3 regions of the Bradyrhizobium elkanii USDA 76 genome follow, and region 1 is predicted to be linked to each of the others. Evidence: predicted binding sites of a transcription regulator. Region 1 holds the regulator's gene; each other region holds the start of a gene.

Region 1 (4,161 bases):
ATGCCCTGTCCGCCGTCCTCGCCGGCGCCGAACCGCTGCCAGAGGAGATGGTCGCGCTCGATGCCGCCTACCACCGCACGCTGGCGCACGACCTCGCGGCGCTGCGCACCCAGCCGCCGCAGCCGATGTCGGCGATGGACGGCTATGCGGTGCGCGCCGCCGATGCGGCTGATCTAAAGGCCCGGCTCAAGGTGATCGGCGAAGTCGCCGCCGGCCGGCCGTTCGGGCGGACGGTCGGCGCCGGCGAGGCGGTGCGGATCTTCACCGGCGGCGTGATCCCCAATGGCGCCGACGCGGTGATCATCCAGGAAGACACCGCCGTCGACGGCGACCACATCACGATCACGGAGGCCGCCAGCGTCGGGCGGCACATCCGCCAGGCCGGGGTCGATTTCCGTGCGGGCGAGGTGCTGCTCGCCGGCGGCAGCCACCTGTCCGACCGCGCGCTGTCGCTGGCGGCCGCCATGAACTATCCGGAACTTGCGGTGCGCCGCCGCCCGAAGGTCGCGGTGCTGGCGACCGGCGACGAACTGGTGATGCCGGGCTCGCGGCCCCGTCCCGGCCAGATCGTCTATTCCAACGGCTACGCGCTGCGGGCGCTGGCGCGCGCCGAAGGCGCCGAGACCGTCGACCTCGGCGTTGCCGCCGACACGGTGGAGGCGACCACGGCCGGCATCCGCCGGGCACGCGAGGCCGGCGCCGATGTCCTGATTACGACAGGCGGCGCCTCGGTCGGCGACCACGATCTCGTCAAGCGGTCGCTGGAGGCCGAGGGCGTCGAGATGGCGTTCTGGCGGATCGCGATGCGGCCCGGCAAGCCGATGATGCATGGCCGGCTCGGCGCGATGCGGGTGATCGGCCTGCCCGGCAATCCGGTGTCGTCCTATGTCTGCGCCTTCCTGTTCCTGGTGCCGTTGATTCGGGCGCTGAGCGGCCGGAAAGTGATTCATCATCGCCGCGCGAGCGCCCTGCTCGGCCGCGACCTCGCCGCCAACGACCAGCGCGAGGACTATCTGCGGGCGCGTCTCGAAGCGCGCGAGGACGGCAAGCTGATCGCAACGCCGGTGACGCAGCAGGATTCGTCGCTGCTCGCGAATCTCGCTGCGGCACGGGCACTTCTCGTGCGTCCGCCGTTTGCGGCGGCGGCCGTCAAAGGCAGCGAATGCGAGATCCTGACGCTGCCCGAATAGGGTTTTCACGCCCCGCCGATCGTGCGTTGCCTGATCCGTTCACCGGAAATTAAGTGGTTGCGGAACACATATCGAACATATAGTGTCCGTTCATGATTTGTTTCGAGTACTGGTGTCTACAATCGGGAAGCCGCGTGGAAGCAAGTGCAACGAGCACATGCTCCTGAGGTCAGGCCCCGCCTGCAGGCCCCACCAGAAGAGTCTCGGAATCGAACGCCGCTATCAACCGGGGGAATACTCGAGATGCTCACGCGCAAACAGTACGAACTTCTGCGTTTCATCAATGAACGTCTGAAAGAGGCCGGCGTACCGCCCTCCTTCGACGAGATGAAGGATGCGCTCGACCTGCGCTCGAAGTCCGGTATCCACCGCCTGATCACTGCGCTGGAGGAGCGCGGCTTCATCCGCCGCCTGCCGAACCGCGCCCGCGCCATTGAGGTCATCAAGCTGCCCGAACTCTCGGCCGGCGGCGGCAACGGCCGACGCGGCTTCACGCCCAGCGTCATCGAAGGCACCCTCGGCCGGCGCGCCAGCACGCCGCCGATCGCCGAGGACGACGGCAACCGTCCGGTCGCGGTCCCCGTGATGGGCCGGATCGCCGCCGGTACGCCGATCGAGGCGCTGCAGACCCGCAGCCACACCATCAGCGTGCCGCCCGACATGCTCGGCGCCGGCGAGCACTATGCGCTCGAGGTGCGCGGCGACTCGATGGTCGATGCCGGCATCCTCGACGGCGACATGGCGCTGATCCAGCGCAACGACGTCGCCAATACCGGCGACATCGTGGTGGCGCTGATCGACGAGGAGGAAGCCACCCTGAAGCGCTTCCGCCGCCGCGGCGCATCGATCGCGCTCGAGCCGGCCAACACCGCCTATGAAGTGCGCATCCTGCCGCCGAACCGGGTCCGCATCCAGGGCAAGCTGATCGGCCTGTATCGCAAATACTGAATTGCAAATACTTGCGGCGGCCGGGAACGAGCAACACGTCGGATCGTTCCTTGCATGATAGCGTAGCGTACGGCCTGCCCGATGCGCTCCGATACCTCTCGCGCAGCGTCGCGTGTTTGTGATCGGGGTCGGTCTCGGACCAGTCGTACAATCGCCCAGAAACGAGCGGAAGCTCGTTCGCTATCGTCCACTCTGGTAGAGGCCCCAATGCCTCAAGAGAGGCACGGGTCGCTACCTCGAAATGAGGAGCCATCCGATGTGTGACTATAGTCTGCACGCCGTGGCATCGCGCCCCGCCATTGTCGGAGAGACGCTGATCACGACGACGTTCCGCGGCACGTCGACCCGCGGTTTTGCTTCGGAAAACGATCCCACTGTCGCGGTCTGCATGCTGCCGGGCACCGAGCTCGCTTTCGCCGAGAACGTTCGCTACGACAGCCGCTGGATCTGGACCAAGACGCTGAACTATCGCGTCGGCGTGTTCAACGAAGTCGAGCCCGACGTGCCCGATCGGCATCATGACGCGGTGGAATTCCCCGACGGCAGCCATGTGCTGGTGACCCAGCTGGTCGAGGGACAGCGCGTCAGCGTGCTGCAATTGCCGGCGCTGCATCCGCCGGTCGAGCAGAAGCCGAAGGTGGTGGAGCGGCGGCCCTCCGCATTTGCAACGCTGTTTTTGGGTTGAGCGCATCGTCGCCGCGGAATGGGCTGTTCGGCGGCGGATGACCTAAGCAATTTCGGGCGCCCCCGGACTTCCGCTTCCGGGGCGCACGAGGAAATTTGCGTCAGCCGGCGCCTTGGCGCATCATCGGGCACGGAGGACGTGCGCGGTGGTCGATAAGGTCACATGGCAAAAGGCTGGACGCGTCACGGAACCGGGCCGCTACATGTTCCGGTTCGGTTGGCTGACGGTGACGGCCGACGACCTGAGAGTCTGGGAGCAATTTCCCGAGGCTTCCTTCACCCTCGTCAAGAAGCCCGACGCCGGCCCCGACTCCGACGAATACCATCTCGGCCTGTTCGAGCTGCCGAGCGCCCCCTCGCCGGACCACCGCTAGTCATCGCCCTGCAGATCGGACTCGGCCGGCGTCGCATCCACGGCAGGCCGCGGTGCGGCGGCGGCTGCGCGCAGCGTCGTCTCGCTCTCGCCGTCGCCGGGAACCGCCGGCGACCACGGCCGGTCGATCCCGCCGGGCTTGACGGCATCGACGGCGTAGCCGTCCCTGGTCCGCCGCAGTACCAGCGCGCCGTGGCGCCGCAGCCGCTCGGCATCGATCACCGACGCCGTGCAGCCCCGCGGCGCCGCCCGCGCCGTCACGATCAAGCCTGCGCGCTCGCAGTCGTCCGCCAGCGCCTCCGGCCGGGTCGCCAGCGCGACGAAGGCGCCGCCTAGTCCCTGGGTCACGCAGCCGCCGGCATCGCAGGAGACGCCGTCGCCGAGCGACGCATCGGTGGCGGTCCGCGCGTCGGCGTCCGCCGCCAGCCACTCCTTGACCAGGAACGCATCCTTGGCGCTGTGCATCAAATGCAGCCGCCCGTCACCGCCGCGCACCGCGACGTTGCGGCCGTCGCCGGAGACCAGCACGTCCGGCTGCGGCACCCTGAGCGCCCAGACCGAGGCCACCAGCAGCAGAACCGCGCCCGACCAGCGCAGCGGCGTACGCAGCAGCCCGAGCAGGATGATGCCGGCACTCGCTGCAATCAGCGGCCCGATCCCGAACGCCGCCATGCGGCCGACCGCGCCCGGGAGTGCGGCGACCCATTGCGTCACCAGGATCATCCAGTCGATGCCAAGACCCATGATCGCCCAGAACACGCCGTCGAAGCCGAACGGCATGGCGACGAGGCCCAGCAGGCCGGCCGGCATCACGACCGCCGACACGACAGGCATCGCCGCGAGGTTGGCGAGCAGCCCGTAGGGCGTCACGCGGTGGAAGTGGAACGCGGCGTAGGGCGTCGTCGCCAGCCCCGCCACCAGCGAGGCCAGCATCAGCATGGTGAGCTCGCGCCCGCCCCACAGCGC
Region 2 (4,161 bases), 3.9 Mb from region 1:
CGTGCAGCTCTACAGCCTGCAGAAGGAGCCGCGGCCGGACGATGCTCCCGTGCTGCGGGGCCTTGGTGCCGGCATCGTCGACCTCGCGCCGATGCTCGGCGACTTCGCCGACACCGCGGCGGCCGTCTGTGCACTCGATCTCGTCATCGCCGTCGACACCTCGGTGGCGCATCTCGCCGGCGCACTCGGCCGCCCGGTCTGGATGCTGTGTCCCTATGCGCTCGACTGGCGCTGGCTGCGCGACCGCGCCGACACGCCCTGGTATCCGACCATGCGGCTGTTCCGCCAGGACAAGCCGCAGGCCTGGGACCGCGTGCTGACGCGGATATCGGACGAACTCGCGCGTGCCTCGGCCGGCGAGCCCGCGCTGCTACTGCCGGCAGCGGCGAAGTGATCGGCCATCACCCCGCACTCATCCCCTGCGCGCCGCCGAGCAGCTTCACGTTGAGCCGGCCGCCGTCGAACAGCATCTCGTTCAGCGCCCCGTCGATGTCGTCAGCGGTGACATCCTGGCCTCCCTCGCGGGCGATGCTGGCCTGCGCGATGCGGCGCATCAGCTCCTTGATGAAGGCGGCGCTGACGCCGGCGGTGCGCTGCACCGCTTCGTCGACGATCGGCTGCTCCAGCGGCAGGCCCTTGCCGTACAGCCGGATCAGCTTGCTGCGTCCGGTCTCGTCGGGCAGCGGCACCTCGATCGCCTGGTCAATGCGGCCGGGCCGGCCGGCCAGCGCGCTCTCGAGCTCTTCGGGACGGTTGGAGGTCAGCACGAACAGGATGTCGCAATCCTCCTTCAGGCCGTCCATCTCGTTAAGCAGCTTGTTGAGCAGGGATTCCTCGCACGGTCCGCCCATGTCCTCGCGGTCGCGTGCGATCAGATCGACGTCCTCGATCACGACCATGGTGGGCTGCAGCAGCCGCGCGAGGTTCATATAGGCGCCGAGCAGCCCGACCTGCTCGGCGGTGATGATCAGCGTGGTGTGATCCGGCAGGTTGGTGGCGAGATAGCGAATGGTGTGGGTCTTGCCGGTGCCGGGCGGGCCGTAGAGCAGGATGCCTTTGCGGGTCGACTGGCCGAGCCCGCGCAGCAGATCGCGGCTTTCGACAAAACCGAGCACGTTGCGGTCGAGCAGCCGCAGCGTCCGGTCCGGCAGAATTACGTCATCGCGGGCGACCGTCGGCAGGCGATGCACGGTCAGTCCACGCGATCGTCCGCGATAATTGGCGCCATCCTCCAGCGACAGGATCTTGCCGCGATAGGATCGCGCCGCATGCACGGCGGCCTCCAACTCGGCGAAAGTGCGCTGCACGAAAGCATTGCCGGTCGCGCCGGCGGGCAACGCCAGCTCGATTCGCAGCGACGGCTCGTGATTATATTCGCGATGGAACGTCAGCAGCACGGCGTAGCGCAGTTCGCCGGTTCGGCACAGCCATAGTCCATTGGCGAGGCATTTCACCGGCTCGGCCTCGCCGATATCGACGTCGCGATATTGCGGCGGCGCGATCGCCGGTGCATTGCGGCCGGCCTTCATCAGCGCCGCGAAGTCGAGCGTCTCGTAGCGATATTCTTCATGGATGCCGAAGAAATGGATTGGATCGGTGAGCAGCTTGTCGATCGCGACCTGAACGTCGGCGCGCATGTGGCCCGGAAACTGTCGCGCCCGTGTCACGATCAGGTTGCGCGGAACGCCGGCGAAATGCCAGTCGAGCGCAACGTAAGCGGACCGAAACGTCTCGCCCGGCAATTCTTCCGAGCTGCGGCGTGCAGCGAGCAGGCAGTCGCTGCACAGCGACGCAGTCGTACCGGGGATCAGAATTTCCGTCACAGCCCTCGGGGCTTCGCAGAGATCGCAGGGGCGGCTGGCGTCGGCGGATTCGGTGGTGATCATCAATGGCTGGCCGTTGGAGCGGATCAGCCACTTCGCCGAGTTGAAGATTGCCCGCGCGACCGGTCCCGGATAGGGGCCGCACGGAATGGCGCCCTTGGCCTCGATCAAGGCAGCGGATGCGATGGCTTCCTGCTCGGATTTCCCGAACACCGTGCGCAACAAATCCTGGACGAATTCCAGCGGGGTTTCATCGTCGTCGTGAATGAAGAGCCGCACCGGACCGTCGTCGCTAAACACGTCGTGCATGAGACCCCCGAAACGCAATTGGGAACAAAAGAACAAAGTAAGAACATCACGGCCGCTCCTGCGCGTCAAGCGAAAGATTCTGCGGCCTCACCCCTGACGTGTAGTGAGCCGATCGGCCGGGAACGCGCACTGGAAGCGTAAACGCGGCTCAACGCCTGTGACGATTGTGTTGCGGCAAATGCCAAGAGATGGCCGTCACAACGGCAAACTTCCGACACACCATCGGGGCGAAAAGGAGTATCCGACATGGCGCGAGCGCGAGAGCAGATTCCTCCCAAGGGTTTGCGGTCGCGCAGTTATTTTATGAGGCCCTCGTGTCGCACAAACTTCGCCTTGCGCTGCTTCTCGTCGTCACCCTGTTCGTCTCTCCCGCGTTCGCGCAGCCGGCCGCCAAGCCGGCGCCGCCGCAACCCGTTACCAGCGATGCGCTGACGCCCGAGCAGGCCAAGCGCGCGCTCGACACGCTGCAGGACGACAAGAAGCGCGGCGAGATCATCAACACGCTGCGCGCCATCGCCAATGCCTCGCCGCAGGCGGCTGCCGCGGAGCCGGCGCCGGAGCAGCATTCGCCGATCCCGCTCACCGCCGACAGCCTCGGCGCACAGCTGTTGCTGATGGTGTCCGAGCAGGTCGGCGAGATGTCGCGCGAGGTCGCCGACGTCGCGCGCACGCTGACGCATTTCCCGGCGTTCTATTACTGGTTCGTGCGCACCGCCAACGATCCGGTCGCCTATGGCCTCTTGATCGATATCGCCTGGAAGCTGGCGCTGGTGTTCGGCTGCGCGCTGGCCGCCGAATGGGTGGTGTTCCGCCTGATCAAGCGGCCGGTCGCGTTCCTGGAAGCGCGGCTGCCGCAGACCGCACGCGTACCGGTGCAGACGCTCGCCAGCGTCGATCCGCCGTCGTCGGTTGCCGACGTCACGCCGGCGCCCGAGTTGCAGCGGCGCCGGCTCAGCCTCGCGCGGGCCTGGCAGTCGCTGGTCCGGCTGCCCTTCGTGCTCGGCCGCCTGCTGCTCGAATTGCTGCCGGTCGTCGTGTTCGGCGGTATCGCCACCGCGCTGCTCGGCACCGAGATCGGCGATCAATCGACCACGCGGCTCGTGATCCTGGCCGTCGTCAACGCCTATGTGTTCTCGCGCGTCTTGATCTGCGCGGTGCGCGCGCTGGCAGGGCCGTTCGGCCTGTTCCGCGTCCGTGCCGAGACCGCGGCCTATATCGAGATCTGGGCCCGGCGTATCGTCGCCGTCGGCGTCTCGGGCATCGCCTTTGCCAATGTCGCGCTGCTGCTCGGGCTGCATCGCGCCGGCTATGCCGCGCTGATCCGGCTCGTGATGCTGGTGGTGCATCTGTTCGTCGTCGTCATCATCCTGCAGTGCCGCCGCCAGGTCGCCGACGTCATCCGCGCGCCGGCCGATCGCACCGGGCTTGCGGCGCGAACGCGCAACCGTCTCGCGGCGCTCTGGCATGTGCTGGCGATTGCGCTCGACCTCGCGCTGTGGGCGGTGTGGGCGCTCAACATCCGCAACGGCTATTCGCTGCTGCTGCAATATTTCGTCGGCACCATTGCGGTGCTGCTGGTGACCCGCCTCGTCACCATGGTGGTGCTGAGCCTGATCGATCGCGGCTTCCGCATCAGCCCGGAGCTGATCCAGCGCTTCCCGGGGCTCGAGGCCCGCGCCAACCGCTATCTGCCGCTGCTGCGCAAGGTGGTCACGGCGGTGATCGCCTTCATTGGCTTCGTCGCGCTGCTCGAGGTCTGGGGCGTCGACGCCATCGTCTGGTTCTATGGCGGCCAGATCGGATCTCGCCTGATCTCGGCGCTGGTGACGATCGGGATTGCCGCGCTGGCCGCGGCCGTGATCTGGGAGGTCGCCAATGCGCTGATGGACCGGCAGATCGACACCCTGTCGCGCGAGGGGCATTACGCCCGCGCCGCGCGCCTGCGCACCTTCCAGCCGATGCTGCGCACCGCGCTGTTCTGCATGATCGTCGCGGTGGTCGGGCTCACCGCGCTCAGCGAGATCGGCGT
Region 3 (4,161 bases), 3.1 Mb from region 1:
AAAACGTCGACCATCAACTCCCGGCCGCGCCTTGCGCGGCCGGGTTTTTCTTTGTGTTGATGATCCCAACGTCGCGCATGGCGGCATGCACGCCGCGGCGTCCGCGAATCCAATCGGTGGGCCGCACGTGTGGGATATGCGGCACCGCCAGTCGCGTCCGCATCATGCAGGTGGTCATCCAGAGCACGCCAGCCGCGCGCTCGGCGGTCAACTCACACGCAACGCCTCATTCGGCGTTCATCACGAGCCGCGCAGCGCGAGCGCTCATGAGACCACCAGGTTGACCGCCTTCGGGCCCTTGCCCTTCTTGTCGGGCTCAACCTCGAACGTAATGCGTTGTCCTTCAGTCAGGTCCTTCAATCCTGCACGCTCGACAGCAGTGATGTGAACGAACACATCGCGGCCGCCATCATCAGGCTTGATGAAGCCGTAGCCACGCTCTCCGTTGAAGAACTTGACTGTCCCAGTCATGGCCATCGGGAAAACTCCTCCCCCGTATTGCTCCACCGCTACGCGCACGCCGCGTAGCGGTTGACCGACATTCGCTTGTCGGAAGCTTGGCCACCTGAACAGGCCGGCGTCACGCCGCCGGTCTGCCTGGATTTTATTTCGGCCTTGTCACTCCGCCGCAACCATTCGCGGAAGCGGAACGTAAAGCCAGTCGTAACAGGATGAGCATAATACGGTTCCGCGCAAATTGCCTATGCTCAAAATTGAACTTTTCAGTAGGAGCTGTCGATCAAGGTTTAGGCGTCTCGAGTCTGAAGCGCCCCGCACCGCCTTGACCGAGCGGCTTCTCGAGTTCGGGCAGGATGATCTTCAACTCATTCGCCAGCGTCCACGGCGGATTCACCAGCAAAAGCCCTGTGGAAACGAGGCCTGCGCCTGCTTCTTGCGGTGCCACACTGAATTCCAGACGCAGGCATTTGCCGGCGGGCCGACTCGCTGCTGCTGCGGCGGCCACGCTGCGCGCTAGCTCGTCGGTGGCTCTCCGGGTTTTTACGGGGTACCACAAAAGATACGTGCCGGTCGGCCACTTCACGAATGCTTCCGCGAAAGCACTGGCCAGCCGCTCGAACTCGTCCTTCGCTTCGAACGGCGGATCGATCAGCACGAGGCCGCGCCGCTCGTTCGGCGGCACGAATGCGGGCAGCGCCATCCAGCCGTCGAGATCGACGACGCGCGCTTGCGCGTCGCGTCGCAAGGCGTCGATCAGTTGTTTGCGCGCCGTCGGTTCGATCTCGCAGGCGGTGATGCGATCTTGCGGACGCAGCAGCGCCCGCGCGATCAGCGGCGAACCAGGATAGGCCTTAAGCTCGCCTTTCGGATTGAAGGCTCTGACGATGTCGAGATAGGGCGCGATCAGCGGCAATGCCTTGTCGGAGAGCCGCGCCTGCATCAGCCGCGCGATGCCGGTGAGCCATTCGCCGCCGCGCTGCGCTTCGCTCGACGTCAAATCATAAAGGCCGGCGCCGGCGTGGGTGTCGATGACGCGGAATGGCGCCGGCTTGTCCTGCAGATAGGTGAGCATGCGCACCAGCACGATGTGCTTGATGACGTCGGCAAAGCTGCCGGCATGAAAGGCGTGACGGTAGTTCATGTGATGATCGTGCTGCGCTCCCAAGGGGTGCGCATGTTGTACTCGTCATACCCGGGCTTGTCCCGGCCTTCGCTGAAGCTTCGGCGGGGTCAACATCCGAGCTCGGCGAAGCCTTGGCGTAGCCGGCTCCCGGGCGTCTGCGCCTTATCTGCTTGTTTCGCGATGGCGCAGGTGGCCGGGACGTTCTGCGCGACGACGCGCGGCACGGGCCTGCCGGCCATGACGCAGGGAGTTTCAGCCGCCGCGAACCGGTGGCATCAGCACCTGATCGCGGCGGCAGGCGCGGCGATCGATTTCCTCACAGGAGTGGAATTGCAGATCCTTGCTGAGGCAGATCCGCACCTCGCTGAGCCGCTTGCTGTCGCAGGTCACCGAGATCGCGGAGTTGCTGAGGCCCGGATTGACCTTGATGAACGCTGTCTCCAGCTCGTCGGGCGCGACCGTCTTCGGCTCCGACAATTGCAGGAATTCCTCGGGAATCTTGACCGTGGCGCGGGCCTTGCGGATGGCTTCGAAATAGGCGCGCTCGCCGAGACCGGAGCAGGTGCCGTGCTTGTCCCACTCGTTGTAGATCAGCCCGGGCGCCGGCATCAGGTCGAGCATCGAGCTCATGATGCTGCGGGCGAGTCGCGGCGAGGGCCGCTGGCAATATTCCGGGAAGCCCCGCTCATATTGCGGCCACAGGCCGTGCACCACGAAGGAGTAGGGCCGTCCGCCGCACTGCGCCTGCGTGCCGCGGCCGTTGTTGCCGCGCTCGCTCGCCGCCTCGCAGAACGAGGGCGACCACGACAGCGACAGCACATAGAAATCGAACTCACCGGGCGCATTCTGGCGGCGATCCTGGGCCGAGGCCCCAACCGCACTGCACAGAATAATGCCAACCGAAATCAAGAATCGGGAAATTGTGTCCAACCGAGGCATCAAACGCTCCCCTCACTGACCGCCCAGAGCCTAGCAGGCCGTGAGAACATTTCAAGAACAAAAAGCCGCCGTCCAAATGGCGGCGGCTCCTGCTTTGGCAGTCTGGTCGGAGATCAGGGCCGGGCGGCCTTGCAGGACGGGTTATAGGCCCAGTTGCGGTCGAGCCCCGCGACGCACCATTCGACGCCCTGATTGATGCTGGCAAAGCCGCCGTCCTCGATGATCGAATAGTGCACCTTGCGCACCTTGCCATCGCTCAGCATCGCCTCGCCGCTGCAATAGCGGCGCGGAATATTGTCGGACTGCCAGGGACGGAAGGCGGTTTCGTGAATCCCGTTGAAGCCGGTGATCACGAGCGGCGAATTCCAGAAGGTGGCTTCCTTCTCCTGGAATTGCGTGCTGATGACCGTCAGGGCCTTCTCGCACGGGGCCACATTGCCGTCATAGCGCGGGCCGGACAGCCAAAAGTTCATTTCGAGCGGATTGGCGGCCTGGGCCGTGCCCCCGAACGCCAGCGTGCCGACCACGAGTGCGGCGCCGAGGCCGAGCTTGCGGCCGAGTTTATTGCGGGAGCTGAACAGGTTGCGCATGGGAATCCACCCGATTATCCGATGCCGCGGACGGTGCCGCGAAGCCCCGGCAAGGTCAAGTGCAGCGCGGCAACACCTGCGGAGAAGTCCACTTTGGGGACCCGGCTCGTTCTTTTCACGGTCGCCGGCGCACTCTATGTTGGCCTCAGCGAAATGGAGTCTGCGATGCGAAGGAAATTGGCCGCGTGCCTGGTTGCCGTTTGCGGGATGCTGGCCGTTGTGCCGGCGCGGGCGGATTGGATGCAGCCGGTGCCGCCGTTCAAGGGCAACGATACCGGCGGTATCATCGCCTATACGCTGGCGACCCAGGCCGACGCCCGGCAGCTTGCCGTCGATCACTGCGCCTCCTACGGCAAGGTGGTCAAGTTCCTTGCGATGCAGAACTATCCGGGCGGCTACATCTCTTTCGCCTGTCGCTGGGTGCCCTATGGCGCAGCCCAGAGGCCGCTGCGCACGCTCTACTGAGCGCGCACCAGATCTTTCGATCGTTCAGCCGGGAGCCGACCGCATGACCCGACAGCTTGCCTTGCTTGGTTCGGCTGTGTGCCTTGTCCTGTCCGCTGGCGCCGCAAGCGCGGTCGACCTGCCGATCCGCAAGGCCGGTCTGTGGGAGATGAAGATGGTGCGCACCGGCGGGCCGATGCCGGAAATCACCATGCAGCACTGCACCGACGAGACCACCGACAAGGAGATGAGCGCGGCGGCCTCGCCGATGGCCAAGGAAGTCTGCTCCAAGCAGGATATCCAGAAGACCGCGACCGGCTATGTCAGCGACAGCGTCTGCAGCGTCGCCGGCATGACGATGCAGAGCCATGCCGAGATCGTCGGCGATTTCAATTCCGCCTACACGGTGAAGAGCACCTCGCATGCCGAGGGCGGCGCGGCCGGCTCGCGTGACACCACGATGACCATCGAGGCGAAATGGCTCGGCGCCTGCAAGAGCGACCAGAAGGCCGGTGACATCATCATGCCCGGCGGCATGAAGATGAACGTCAAGGACATGGAAAAGCTGAAGGGCCTCCTGCCCAAGCAGAAGTAGCGCGCAGCGCA

What was found. The regulator LexA, encoded in region 1, represses DNA repair genes until DNA is damaged. The targets are predictions, from matches to a motif close to TGTTCNNNNTGTGTTCNG.
Region 2: a site for LexA is predicted at 2,161-2,178, ahead of JEY66_RS40390 (ATP-dependent Clp protease adaptor ClpS). Genes of this name have one in related genera too.
Region 3: a site for LexA is predicted at 2,564-2,581, ahead of JEY66_RS36810 (ribonuclease T2 family protein). Genes of this name have one in related genera too.

What each region holds. Positions count from the first base shown of each region.
Region 1 is NZ_CP066356.1:4,634,713-4,638,873, reverse strand. It holds gene JEY66_RS22515 (molybdopterin molybdotransferase MoeA) at 1-1,190, shown strand, start outside; gene lexA (transcriptional repressor LexA) at 1,434-2,138, shown strand; gene JEY66_RS22505 (hypothetical protein) at 2,395-2,823, shown strand; gene JEY66_RS22500 (hypothetical protein) at 2,969-3,196, shown strand; gene JEY66_RS22495 (ComEC/Rec2 family competence protein) at 3,193-4,161, opposite strand, start outside.
Region 2 is NZ_CP066356.1:8,513,595-8,517,755, reverse strand. It holds gene JEY66_RS40395 (tetratricopeptide repeat protein) at 1-394, shown strand, start outside; gene JEY66_RS40390 (ATP-dependent Clp protease adaptor ClpS) at 402-2,132, opposite strand; gene JEY66_RS40385 (mechanosensitive ion channel family protein) at 2,447-4,161, shown strand, end outside.
Region 3 is NZ_CP066356.1:7,776,725-7,780,885, reverse strand. It holds gene JEY66_RS36825 (hypothetical protein) at 14-211, opposite strand; gene JEY66_RS36820 (cold-shock protein) at 265-477, opposite strand; gene JEY66_RS36815 (23S rRNA (adenine(2030)-N(6))-methyltransferase RlmJ) at 740-1,600, opposite strand; gene JEY66_RS36810 (ribonuclease T2 family protein) at 1,835-2,521, opposite strand; gene JEY66_RS36805 (hypothetical protein) at 2,635-3,111, opposite strand; gene JEY66_RS36800 (hypothetical protein) at 3,277-3,576, shown strand; gene JEY66_RS36795 (DUF3617 domain-containing protein) at 3,620-4,150, shown strand.